One region of the Rhizobium sp. H4 genome, then DNA from elsewhere that is predicted to be linked to it. Evidence: riboswitches for the same ligand, from Rfam matches in the RefSeq annotation. Region 1 holds a riboswitch; the other holds the start of a gene.
The links. A riboswitch is a leader RNA that binds a small molecule or an ion and turns the genes downstream of it on or off. The one in region 1 is predicted to bind S-adenosylmethionine.
Positions count from the first base shown of each region.

Region 1 (5,962 bases):
CCGAGCTTCAGCCGGCGGAGTAGTTGACACCACTGCTGTCCGGTTGCGCGCATGACTGCCCCTCACCCTAACCCTCTCCCCGTAAAAACGGGGCGAGGGGACGTGCCCTGCGAGAGCGAGGAGGGGAACGGAGAGCTTGCGGCATGCTCCCTTCGCCCCGTTTACGGGGAGAAGGTGGCGGCAGCCGGATGAGGGGCTGGTGTCGGCAATCTCCTGGGTCGAGGTGTCGTGCCGCCTGTGGCGTTACACGTCAGTTCAGCACGCGCAGCAGCCCTGGTGAATCCAGCGAGAAGGCGGGGATGTCGACGTCGAACAGCTCGCCTTCGTCCGTTTCCATCTGATAATGGCCGAACATCAGCCCGGAGGGCGTATCGAGCGGGCAGCCGGAGGAATATTCGTAGGTGTCGCCGGGTCTGAGCCGCGGCTGTTCGCCGACGACGCCGGGGCCGGTCACCTCGTCCACCTGGCCGTTCTGGTCGGTGATGTTCCAGTAGCGGTTGATGAGGCGAACGGCGACGCCGGAATTGTTGCTGATGACAATCCGGTAACCCCAGACGTAGCGATCGTCTTCCGGATCGGATTGCTCCTCCAGATAGAATGGTTCGACGACGACTTCGATATCTCTTGTGAGGGCGCGATACATGCCTTGCACCTTAGTCAAGATATGTTACCCGTATCTTATAAGAAGGCCCTGTCCGTCAAGAAACGGAACGTTGATCGGCGATGAAACAGCCGTGATCGCATGGTTTTCGATCGTTAAGCCTAATTGTCAGTATTAATTTTACTTGGTCAGCGCCGGCGCACCGATGCCGCGGCCGGGACGGCCGAACCCGGAGGCTCGGCCGTCAATGCTGTCGATCAGGCCGAAACCTTGGCAAGCGCCTTGGCGAAATCCTCGATCAGGTCGTCCGTATCCTCGATGCCGGCCGAAAGGCGAACCGTGCCCGGCGAGATGCCGAGTTCGGCGCGGGCCTCTTCCGACAGGTTCTTGTGGGTCGTCGTCGCCGGATGGGTGATCAGGCTCTTGCTGTCGCCGAGATTATTGGAGATCTTGATGATATCGAGCGCGTTCTGCAGCGCGAAGGCCGCCTCCTTGCCGCCCTTCAGCTCGAAGGCGACAAGCGTCGAACCGCCCTTCATCTGCTTGGCGATGATGTCGGCCTGCGGATGATCGGCGCGGCCGGGATAGATCACCTTGGCGACCTTGTTCTGCTCGGCCAGGAAATCGGCGATCTTCGCGGCATTCTGCGTCTGCTGTTTGACGCGCAGCGGCAGCGTCTCGATGCCCTTCAGAAGCGTCCAGGCGTTGAACGGCGACATGGCCGGGCCGGTATGGCGGAAATAGTCGTGCAGGTTCTCGTCGATCCAGGCCTTGTCGGCCAGCACGACGCCGCCGAGGCAGCGGCCCTGGCCGTCGATATGCTTGGTGGCGGAATAGACGACGATATGGGCGCCGAGCTCCAAGGGCTTCTGGAAGAGCGGCGTGGCGAAGACGTTGTCGACGACGACCTTGGCGCCGACCTGGTTGGCGAGTTTTGCCACACCGGCGATATCGATGATCTCGAGCGTCGGGTTGGTCGGGCTTTCCAGGAAGAACACCTTGGTGTTCGGCCGGATCGCCTCTTCCCAGTTCTTCAAATCGCGGCCGTCGACCAGCGTGCATTCGATGCCGTATTTTGGCGCCAATGTTTCCACCACCCAGCGGCAGGAGCCGAAAAGGGCGCGCGCGGCAACGATATGGTCGCCCGCCTTGACCTGGCAGAGGATCGCCGCACTGACGGCCGCCATGCCGGAGGCGGTGGCGCGGGCGTCTTCGGCGCCTTCGAGCATGCACATGCGCTTTTCGAACATGTCGTTGGTGGGGCTGCCGTAGCGGGCGTAGATATAACCATCCGTCTCGCCCTTGAAGCGGGCTTCGGCGGCCTCCGACGTCTCGTAGACGAAGCCCTGCGTGAGATAGATTGCCTCGGACGTTTCGCCATATTGCGAACGCAGCGTGCCGCCATGGACGAGTTGGGTTGCCGGGCGCCAGGTCTTGCTCATGCCATCACCTTCACATAACAAAAAAACCGGCCGCAAAAGCAGACCGGTTTCATAACCCGGTCTTTTTAGCCACTTGTTTAACGTGGCTGCAAGCCGACCGGCCAAATCACCACGGGATAATTCTGCAATACTGCTGTTAGCTGCTTGCGTCAATTCCCCGTATTTGGTTTTGTCGGCGCAAAAGATGGATGGGGCATGATGGCTCGCGAAACTGGAATTCTGGCGGACCGCGCGATAGCAGCGCTGTTTGAATCGGGGCGTCTTAACTCCGAACGGGAGCTGGACCGTGATCAGATCCAGCCGGCAAGCCTGGACCTGCGCTTGGGATCCAAGGCCTTTCGCGTGCGCGCCTCCTTCATGCCCGGCCCCTCGCATCTTGTGTCGGATAAGCTCGATCGCCTCAGCCTGCACGTGATCGACCTGTCTCAGGGCGCAGTCCTTGAAACCGGCTGCGTTTACATCGTGCCGCTGATGGAGAGCTTGGCGCTGCCGGCCGACATGTCGGCCTCGGCCAATCCGAAAAGCTCGACCGGCCGTCTCGATATCTTCACCCGCGTCATCACCGATTACGCCCAGGAGTTCGACAAGATCCCGGCGGGCTATTCCGGCCCGCTCTATCTCGAAATCAGCCCGCGCACCTTCCCGATCGTCGTGCGCCGTGGCTCGCGTCTGTCGCAGATCCGCTTCCGCGTCGGCCAGTCCCTGCTCGGCGAGCCGGAACTGTTGAAACTGCATGAAAGCGAGACGCTTGTCGCCAGCAAGCAGCCGAACGTATCGGGCGGCGGCATCGCGCTTTCGATTGATCTCAGCGGCGACAAGGACGGCCTGATCGGCTATCGCGGCAAGCACCACACCGCCGTCGTCGATGTCGACGAGAAGGATCAGCACGACATCTTCGATTTCTGGGAGCCGCTCTATAGCCGCGGCCGCAACGAGCTGATCCTCGATCCCGATGAATTCTATATCCTCGTCTCGCGCGAGGCCGTGCATGTGCCACCGGATTATGCCGCCGAGATGACCCCGTTCGATCCGCTGGTCGGCGAATTCCGCGTCCACTACGCCGGCTTCTTCGATCCGGGCTTCGGCCATGCCCCGGCCGGCGGCCGCGGCAGCCGCGCCGTGCTCGAAGTGCGCAGCCACGAAGTGCCGTTCATCCTCGAAGACGGCCAGATCGTCGGCCGCCTCATCTACGAACACATGCAGGAAAAACCGGCAAGCCTCTACGGCTCCGGCCTCGGCTCCAACTACCAGGCCCAGGGCCTCAAACTCTCGAAACACTTCCGCATCTGACAGTCAGCATTCTGTGCGACTTGACAGCGGCCCCCATCTGTTGGAAATCTCAACCCGTCGCGGGTGTAGCTCAATGGTAGAGCAGCAGCTTCCCAAGCTGAATACGAGGGTTCGATTCCCTTCACCCGCTCCAGCTCCTCATCACAACCGAAATCTCATTCTTCGTCCGTGTCGCCCGCGATGCGCTTGACTGCATCGGCGGCGGCATCCAGCAGTCGCTCCGACATGGCCTGATCGGTCATGATGCGAGAGATGGTTACGGCGCCGACCATGAGGGACAGCACGACCATGGCTTTGTCATAAGGTTTCGCGCGATCCAATGCCGGGATCAATTCGTCGAGAACCTGAAGGTGAGCTTCGATGCCGTTCTGAAATGGAGCCCGCACCTCCTCGCTCTGACGCGCCGCGTCGGAACCGAGCGCGGCCAGGGGGCAACCATCGCCTTTCTCTTCCTGGTGCCCGGTTGAGAGATACATGCCGACAACCGCGCCGAAGGGATCGGCGCTTCCGGCGGCAACCCTCGACCACCGGCGAATTGCACTCTCCATCGCTCGCCCGGACGCCAGCGCTGCGAGATCGTCTTTCGATTGGAACTGTTTGTAAAATCCGCCTTGAGTGAGGCCGGCACCTTTCATCAGATCTTTCAGCCCGATGCCGTCGAAACCATGCTCCCGGAAGAGCCGGCTTGCGACATTGATCACTGTTTCGCGGTTGGCCTCGGCTTGGGCACGACTGACTCTCATTTCGATCTCCAATTAGATTTCGTTTGACATCTATACCCCTTTTAGAGTTAGATCGCAATCTAAATGATCTGCTGCGCCGGTCAATAAGGGTTAATGAGATGAATCGCAAAATATTACTCGCCGCTTTCGGTCTTGTGGCTGCTGCCGGCGCCACCGCTTTCGTGCTTTTCGAGGAGCCCTCCACGGCCAGTGCAAAAGCCGCCGATCCCCGCACGGCACCGCCCTTCGTCAAGCTGGTGGAGGCAAAAAATCCGGAGGCGGCCGAACGCACCTTCACCGGCACCATCGCCGCCCGGGTGCAGAGCAATCTCGGCTTCCGTGTGCCCGGCAAGATCGTGCAGCGTTATGTGGACGTTGGCGTGCAGGTCAAGGCCGGTCAGCCGCTGATGCGCATCGACGAGACCGATCTGCGTCTCGCATTGACGGCGAAACGAAACGCGGTCGCCGCAGCCCAAGCAGTGCTGGTCCAGGCGCAAGCCGACGAGCGGCGCTATGCCGCCTTGGTGAAAAACGGATTGGCCGCGACGCCGCAGCGCTATGAACAGGCAAAGGCAGCCCTCGACACCGCGACCGCGCAGCTTGCCGCGGCAGAAGCGGACGCGAAAGTCGCGGAGAACGAGACGGCCTATTCCGTCCTTGTTGCCGATACCGATGGGACGGTTGTCGAAACGCTCGGCGAGCCGGGGCAGGTGGTGACGGCAGGACAAACCGTCGTCCGGCTCGCGCAGGCCGGTCCGCGTGAAGCGCTGGTCTGGCTTCCGGAATTCCTGCGGCCTGAGATCGGTCAGACCGCCGATGCCAGCATCTACGGAAACGAAGGCCGGCGGGACAAGGCGCGGCTGCGGCAGATCTCCGACGCCGCCGACCCTCAAACCCGCACCTATGAAGCCCGCTGGGTTCTGGATGGCGCGGCAGCGTCGGCCCCGCTGGGCGCGACGGTGACGATCAGGATCTCCAACAGCAGCGACCAATCGCAGGCCGCGGTGCCTGTCGGCGCGGTTTTGGACGACGGCAGCCGAACCGGCGTGTGGGTCTTCGATGAGAAATCTTCGACCGTCCACTTCAGGCAGGTGAACATAGAGCAAATAGGCGAGGAGGTCGCGGTGGTTTCCAGCGTCAAAGCAGGCGAGCCGGTCGTCGCTCTCGGCGCCCATCTGCTGCAGGACGGCGCCAGCGTGCGCACCAAGGTAGAACAGGCAGAGGCGGCAAAACAATGAACTTCAATCTCTCCGCACTCGCCGTCCGCGAACGGGCCGTTACGCTGTTCTTCATCATTCTGCTGGCCGCCGCCGGCGCCTATGCCTTCGTCAAGCTTGGGCGCGCGGAGGACCCCTCATTCACCATTAAAACCTTGACCGTGACGACCGTGTGGCCGGGTGCCACGGCGCGCGAGATGCAGGATCTGGTCGCCGAACCGCTCGAGAAGCGCCTCCAGGAACTCACCTGGTACGATCGTGTCGAGACGACAACCCGGCCGGGATACGCCTTTCTGACTGTGACGCTGAAGGACAGTACGCCGTCCACTGCGGTCGAAGAGGAATTCTATCAGGCCCGAAAGAAGCTTGGGGATGAGGCCCGCAATCTGCCTCAGGGCGTCTTCGGACCTTTCGTCAACGACGAGTATTCCGATGTCAGCTTCGGTCTTTATGCGCTGAAGGCCAAGGGCATGCCGATGCGTGAGCTTGTGCGCCAGGCCGAGGTGATCCGCCAGGATCTTCTGCATGTGCCTGGAGTCAAGAAGATCAACATCCTCGGCGAGCGGCCCGAACAGATCTTTGTCGAATTTTCCTATGCCAAGCTGGCGACCCTCGGCATTTCGGCGCAAGACGTCGCGGCCGCTTTGCAGCGGCGAAACACCGTGACGCCGGCGGGTTCGATCGACACCC
Region 1 covers NZ_PSOW01000015.1:162,095-168,056, forward strand. The annotation lists gene C4N04_RS22825 (Hsp33 family molecular chaperone) at 1-23, shown strand, start outside; gene apaG (Co2+/Mg2+ efflux protein ApaG) at 251-643, opposite strand; gene C4N04_RS22835 (O-succinylhomoserine sulfhydrylase) at 859-2,043, opposite strand; SAM riboswitch at 2,088-2,166, opposite strand; gene C4N04_RS22840 (2'-deoxycytidine 5'-triphosphate deaminase) at 2,239-3,333, shown strand; tRNA gene C4N04_RS22845 (tRNA-Gly) at 3,393-3,466, shown strand; gene C4N04_RS22850 (TetR/AcrR family transcriptional regulator) at 3,489-4,076, opposite strand; gene C4N04_RS22855 (efflux RND transporter periplasmic adaptor subunit) at 4,175-5,293, shown strand; gene C4N04_RS22860 (efflux RND transporter permease subunit) at 5,290-5,962, shown strand, end outside.

Region 2 (5,962 bases), on a different contig from region 1:
CCGAGCTTCAAGGCCTCGGCAAGGTCGCGCTCGCCCGGAAGCGCGGTGCCGGGCTTCAGCAGGCCTTCCTGCACAAGGCCGGTCAGGGCCTGCGCCAGCCGCTTGTAGAGCGGCCCGGTCAGGCCCGCGTCACGCAGACCGCGGCTATTCAGTTCCCCTATCAGACTGGTTCTATCCATGGGCAGGCAATAGAACCTATTTAGAACCAATCGGCAAGACGCAATCGGATGCCAATAGAAAAAACCCTCCCCGGCGAGTGTCCGGAGAGGGTTTCATAGCGCTCAAATTTGACAGGCGTTCGTCCGGCGGACGCTCAGCTCTTGGTAAAGATATAATCCGTCTCCTGGCGCAGCACTTCGCCGGGGCGCAGCACCGCATTCGGGAAACCTTGGTGATTGATGGCATCCGGCCAGACCTGCGTTTCCAGGCAGAAGCCGGCGAAGGGGCCGTATTTGCGCCCACCGAGGCCGGGCGCCCCGGTATTCAGCTTGAAACCGGCATAGAACTGCACGCCCGGCTCGGTGCTGCGCACTTCAAGCGACACACCGGAATAAAGGCTGCGGGCGAGCGCGACGCTGCGCTTGGCGGTGCGTTCGGCTGACAGGCAGAAGTTATGGTCGTACAGCACCTGTTCGCTGCCGGCGAAACGCTTCATCGGCGTCATTTCGCGCAGGTCGAATTCCGTGCCGGCAACGGAACGGATCTCGCCGGTCGGCACCTGCCTCTCATCGGTCGGCAGATAATGATCGGCGGCGATCATGATGTCGTGGCCCAGCGCATCCTCGCGGCCGTCGAGATTGAAATAGGCGTGCTGGCAGACATTGGCGAGCGTCGGCTGATCGCTGGTCGATTCGTAGGTCACCGACAGTTCGCCGTTGCCGTGCACCCAGAAGGTTGCCTGGATGGTGCAATTGCCGGGATAGCCGGCGCGGCCATCGGGATCGACGATTTTCAGCACCACGCGGTCGACGGCATGCTCGACGATCGTCCAGTTGCGTTTGGCGATATTGTCGCTGCCACCATGCAGATGCGTGACGCCGTTTTCGTTCGGCTCGAGCTGATAGGCCTTGCCGTCGAGGGTGAATTTGCCGCCGCCGATCCGGTTGGCGCAGCGGCCGGGTGTGGCGCCAAAATAGGCGGAATAGAGCGGATAGCTGTCGAATTCCTCAAACCCGAGCGAGAGCGGCGCGTCATGTCCCTCAAGACGCAGATCCTGGATGACCGCGCCCCAGCTGATGATTTTGGCCGTGAGCCCGCCGCCCTTGATGACCACACGATAGACGGTTTCCCCCGCCTTCGTCTGCCCGAAAACTTCCCGCTCCAACTTCTCCGACATGATCGACATCCGTTCCGTTCTATCCTTGGGGTTCAGGACCGGAACCTGCCCGCATTTGCTTCAATCCGCAACCGGTCGGATCAGAAAGAAATGCCGCGGCATCCGCTCATCCGCTCAGAGATCCATGCCGATCTCTTCGACGTCATAGGGCGTCGTCTGGTAGATTTCGTTGATCCAGTTGCCGAACAGGAGATGGGCGTGGCTGCGCCAGCGGTTCTGCGGCGCAAGCGCCGGGTCGTTATGCGGGAAGTAATTGTGCGGCATCTTGATCGGCACGCCGGCCTCGACATCACGGAAATACTCGTCAGAGAGCGAGGTGGAATCATATTCGACATGATTGAACATGTAGAGCCGCCGGCCCCTTTTCTCATGCACGAGGCAGACGCCCATCTCGCTCGATTCCATCAGGATTTCCAGGCTTTCGGATTTCTCGATGTCGGCGCGCCGCACCTCCGTCCAGCGCGACACCGGCACTTCGAAATTATCGGAAAAGCCGTTGAGATAGATCGAGGAAGGCTTCAGGTTCCGGTGGCGGTAGACACCGAAGGCCTTCTCCTTCAGTTCGTATTTCGGAACGCCGTGGAAATGATAGATCGCCGCCATCGCGCCCCAGCAGACGTTCATCGTCGAATGGACGTTGGTTTCCGTCCAGTCGAGGATCTCCTGCATCTCTTTCCAATAGGTGACGTCCTCATACGGCAGAAGCTCGATCGGCGCCCCGGTGATGATGAAACCGTCGAACTTGCGCTGCTTTACCTCTTCCCAGGTCTGGTAGAAGGCAAGCAGGTGATCTTCGGAGGTGTTCTTCGCCTTGTGCCCGCCGATGCGGATCAGCGACAGCTCCACCTGCAGCGGCGAGGCGCCGACCAGGCGGGCCATCTGCAGTTCGGTCTTGATCTTGTTCGGCATGAGATTGAGCAGCCCGATCTGCAATGGGCGAATATCCTGACGGATCGCCACCGTCTCGGTCATTACCCGTACACCCTCCTGGACGAGGGTTTCGAAAGCGGGCAGCGTATCGGGGATCTTGATGGGCATTGCGGTCACTCGATCAAAATAAAAAACCGGCGGCGACAAAAAATCGCTACCGGTCCGCACGCGGCCCTTTAGCGACTTTTTTAACGTGGCTGCAAGCCGGCCGGCCAAATCACCACGGAATGCCTTAATTAGTCGCTGTTGAGCGACGAATCAACTGCCGAATGCATGCGGCGGCGACTCAGGCAAGCCTCATCACAGTTTAATGACTGATAGAATCTGTTGATAGACCGATAACGCCAGCATGTTAATAATGACAGCATGGGCGGTGTTGGAAAAGCGTGATGGCAGATAAGACCAAGGGGAGGCCGGGGATCCGGAGGCAGGATGGAGTAGGGTATGATTTCAGCCTGACATATCGCCTCGGGGTGATGTTCTCTGCATTCTGGAATTCTGAAGTGCGTGGCAAGGTGCTGTTTCTGGCAACCGTGCTGATCCTTGTCATCCTGGCGACGGCCTATGGCCAAGTCATTCTCAATGAATGGAACGCTCCCTTCTACGATTCGCTCGAGCGCCGCGATCTCGGCGAATTCTTCCATCAGCTTGAAATCTTCGCAATGATCGCCGGCACGCTGCTGCTGCTCAATGTGTTGCAGGCCTGGCTGAACCAGATGACCGCGCTTTATATGCGAGAAGGCCTGTCGCGCGATCTTGTCGACCAGTGGCTGAAGCGCAAGCGGGCGCTGCGGCTCGCCTCCAGCGGTCTGATCGGTGTGAATCCGGATCAGCGTCTGCATGAGGATTCCCGCAACCTTGCCGAAAGCACGACGGGGCTCGTTCTCGGCCTGCTGCAGTCGACCATTCTTCTCGTCAGCTTCATCGGCGTGCTGTGGCAGCTTTCGAGCGGCTTCATCTTCCATATCAGCGGCCACAGCTTCTCCATTCCCGGTTACATGGTCTGGGCGGCGATTTTCTATGCCGCTTCCGCCTCGGTGCTGAGCCAGGTCGTCGGCCGCAAGCTGGTCAAGCTCAATGCCGACCGCTTCTCGAAGGAGGCCGAGCTTCGTTTCACGCTGATGCATGCCAATGAGAACATGCCGGCGATCACCGTTGCCCGCGGCGAGGAGAATGAACGCCGGCGCATCAACACCGACATCAGCTCGGTGCTGAGGGTCGTCAGGCGGCTCGCCATGGCCAATACCAATCTCACCTGGGTTTCGGCCGGCTACGGCTGGCTGGTGATCGTCATCCCGATCATCGTCGCGGCACCCGCCTATTTCTCCGGCGGCCTGACCCTCGGCCAGCTGATGATGTCGGTCGGCGCCTTCAACCAGGTCAATACGGCGCTGCGCTGGTACGTCGCCAATTTCGGCCCGATCGCCGAATGGCGCGCTACACTGATGCGCGTCACCGATTTTCGCCAGGCGCTGCTCGACATGGACGAGGACTACGACCCGAAGGACAGTATTGCCTATGAGAACACCGCGACCGACACACTGACGCTGAAGGATGTGGTGATCAACGCCAAAATCGGCGAAGACATCGAGGAATGCGGCGGTTTTCGCCTGCGCGAAACCGATGTCGTGGTCAAGGCCGGCGAGAAAATCATGATCAACGGCGATCACAGCGTCAACCGCAAGCTGCTGTTTCAGGCCATGGCCGGCCTCTGGCCATGCGGCAGCGGCACGATGGGGCTGCCGCCGGTCGACGACATGCTGTTCGTGCCCCAGATCGCCTATGTTCCGGGCGGCACCCTGCGCGAAGCCCTGGCTTTCCCCGAACGCGCCGATGCCTACGAGAAGGCGGCCGTCGAGGCCGCCCTCGAAAGAGCCGGCCTGCATTCGCTGATCACAAGACTCGATACTCGCGCCCGCTGGGACAAGCTGCTCGACAGCGACGAACAGAAGGCGATCGGCTTCGCCCGCCTGCTGCTCGTGCGCCCGCGCTGGATCGTCTTCGACGAAGTGCTGGAAGGCATGGAGCCGGAGTGGCAGGCAACGATGGCAAAGCTGCTGACCTCCATGCCCGAAACCGGCATGATCTATATCGGACGCTCCGAAGCCTATCTTGAGGCGCTGCAGCCGCGCGTCCTGCATCTGCAGGCGCTGCCTTCAAAATCCGAAGAGCCGCAGCCGAAGGTCGCCCAGACGGGCGCCAGGGCCAGTGCGGGCGCCGCCGCCGTCCCCGCCGACATCCCCTCCCCGGCGCTTTAGGTCGCCCTGGCAGGACCGCTGGTTACACGAGCGATTGAGTTGTGAAAGTCAGCCCTCCAGCTCTTCTCGCAGCATTTCGAGCTGCAGCCACTCCTCTTCCATGGCAGTCAGACCGGCGCGCAGTTTCTCCATCTCGGCCGCAAGCCGGTTGAAGGCAGCCGGATCGCGCGTGAAGAGATTGGGATCGGCCATGACGAGCTCGCGCTTAGCGATCTCGGCTTCCGCTTTCGACATCTCCTTCGGCAGGTTTTCCAGCGCGAATTTCTGCTTGAAGGAGAGCTTGCCCTTCGCGCCTGCGGCGGCAGGCGCCGTCTCCTGCACCTTTGGCTTCTCCGCTGCCTTTTCGGCCTTCTTGCGCTCCTCGAGCGCGCCCTTGCGCTGGGCAAGCATATCCGAATAGCCGCCGGCATATTCGATCCAGCGGCCATCAGGCGCATCCGGCACGGCGGGTGCGATCGTCGAGGTCACGGTGCGGTCGAGGAAATTGCGGTCGTGACTGACGAGAATGACGGTGCCGGGGAAGCCGGCGACGATTTCCTGCAGGAGGTCGAGCGTCTCGATGTCGAGATCGTTTGTGGGTTCGTCGAGGATCAGCAGATTTGCCGGGCGCGACAGTATGCGGGCCAGCATCAGCCGGGCGCGCTCACCGCCAGAGAGACTCCTGATCGGCGTCCGCGCCTGTTCCGGCTGAAACAGGAACTCCTTCATGTAGCCGGTGACGTGCCGCTGCTCGCCGTTGACGATCAGGTTTTCGCCACGCCCATCCGTCAGGTAGTTTGCAAGCGTATCCTCCGGATCGAGATCCTCTCGCTTCTGGTCGAGTGTGGCAATCTCCAGATTGGTGCCGAGCTTTATCGTGCCGCTATCCGGAGAGAGCTGCCCCGTCAGCATTTTCAACAGCGTCGTCTTGCCGGCGCCGTTCGGGCCGACCAAGCCGATGCAATCGCCGCGATGCACGCGGATGGAGAAGGGCGCAACGATGGCGCGCTCGCCGAAACTCTTGGTGATCTTATCGGCCTCGATCACCAGCTTGCCGGATTCCTGCGCGTCTGCAGCCGTCGCCTGCACCGTGCCCTGCGGTCCCTTATGGCCGCGATACTGCGAACGCATCGTCTGCAACTCGCCGAGCCGGCGCATATTGCGCTTGCGCCGCGCCGTCACGCCGTAGCGCAGCCAATGCTCCTCGCGCTCGATCGCCTTGCCGAGCTTGTGCTGCTCCAACTCCTCGGCCTCCAATACCTGGTCGCGCCAGGCCTCGAAATGCGCAAACCCCCTGTCGAGCCGGCGCGAGGTGCCGCGGTCAAGCCAGACGGTCGCGGTCGAAACCTTTTCCAGGAAACGCCGGTCGTGTGAGATCAGCACCAGGGCGCTGCGGCTTTTCTGCAACTCGCCTTCCAGCCATTCGATCGTCGGCAGATCGAGATGGTTGGTCGGCTCG
Region 2 covers NZ_PSOW01000014.1:91,910-97,871, reverse strand. The annotation lists gene C4N04_RS21620 (GntR family transcriptional regulator) at 1-179, opposite strand, end outside; gene C4N04_RS21615 (aldose epimerase family protein) at 314-1,336, opposite strand; gene metA (homoserine O-succinyltransferase) at 1,451-2,374, opposite strand; SAM riboswitch at 2,423-2,500, opposite strand; gene C4N04_RS21605 (ABC transporter ATP-binding protein/permease) at 2,656-4,524, shown strand; gene C4N04_RS21600 (ABC-F family ATP-binding cassette domain-containing protein) at 4,573-5,962, opposite strand, start outside.
Region 2: it holds a riboswitch for S-adenosylmethionine, as region 1 does, so the genes downstream of both, metA (homoserine O-succinyltransferase) here and C4N04_RS22835 (O-succinylhomoserine sulfhydrylase) in region 1, are expected to answer to the same signal.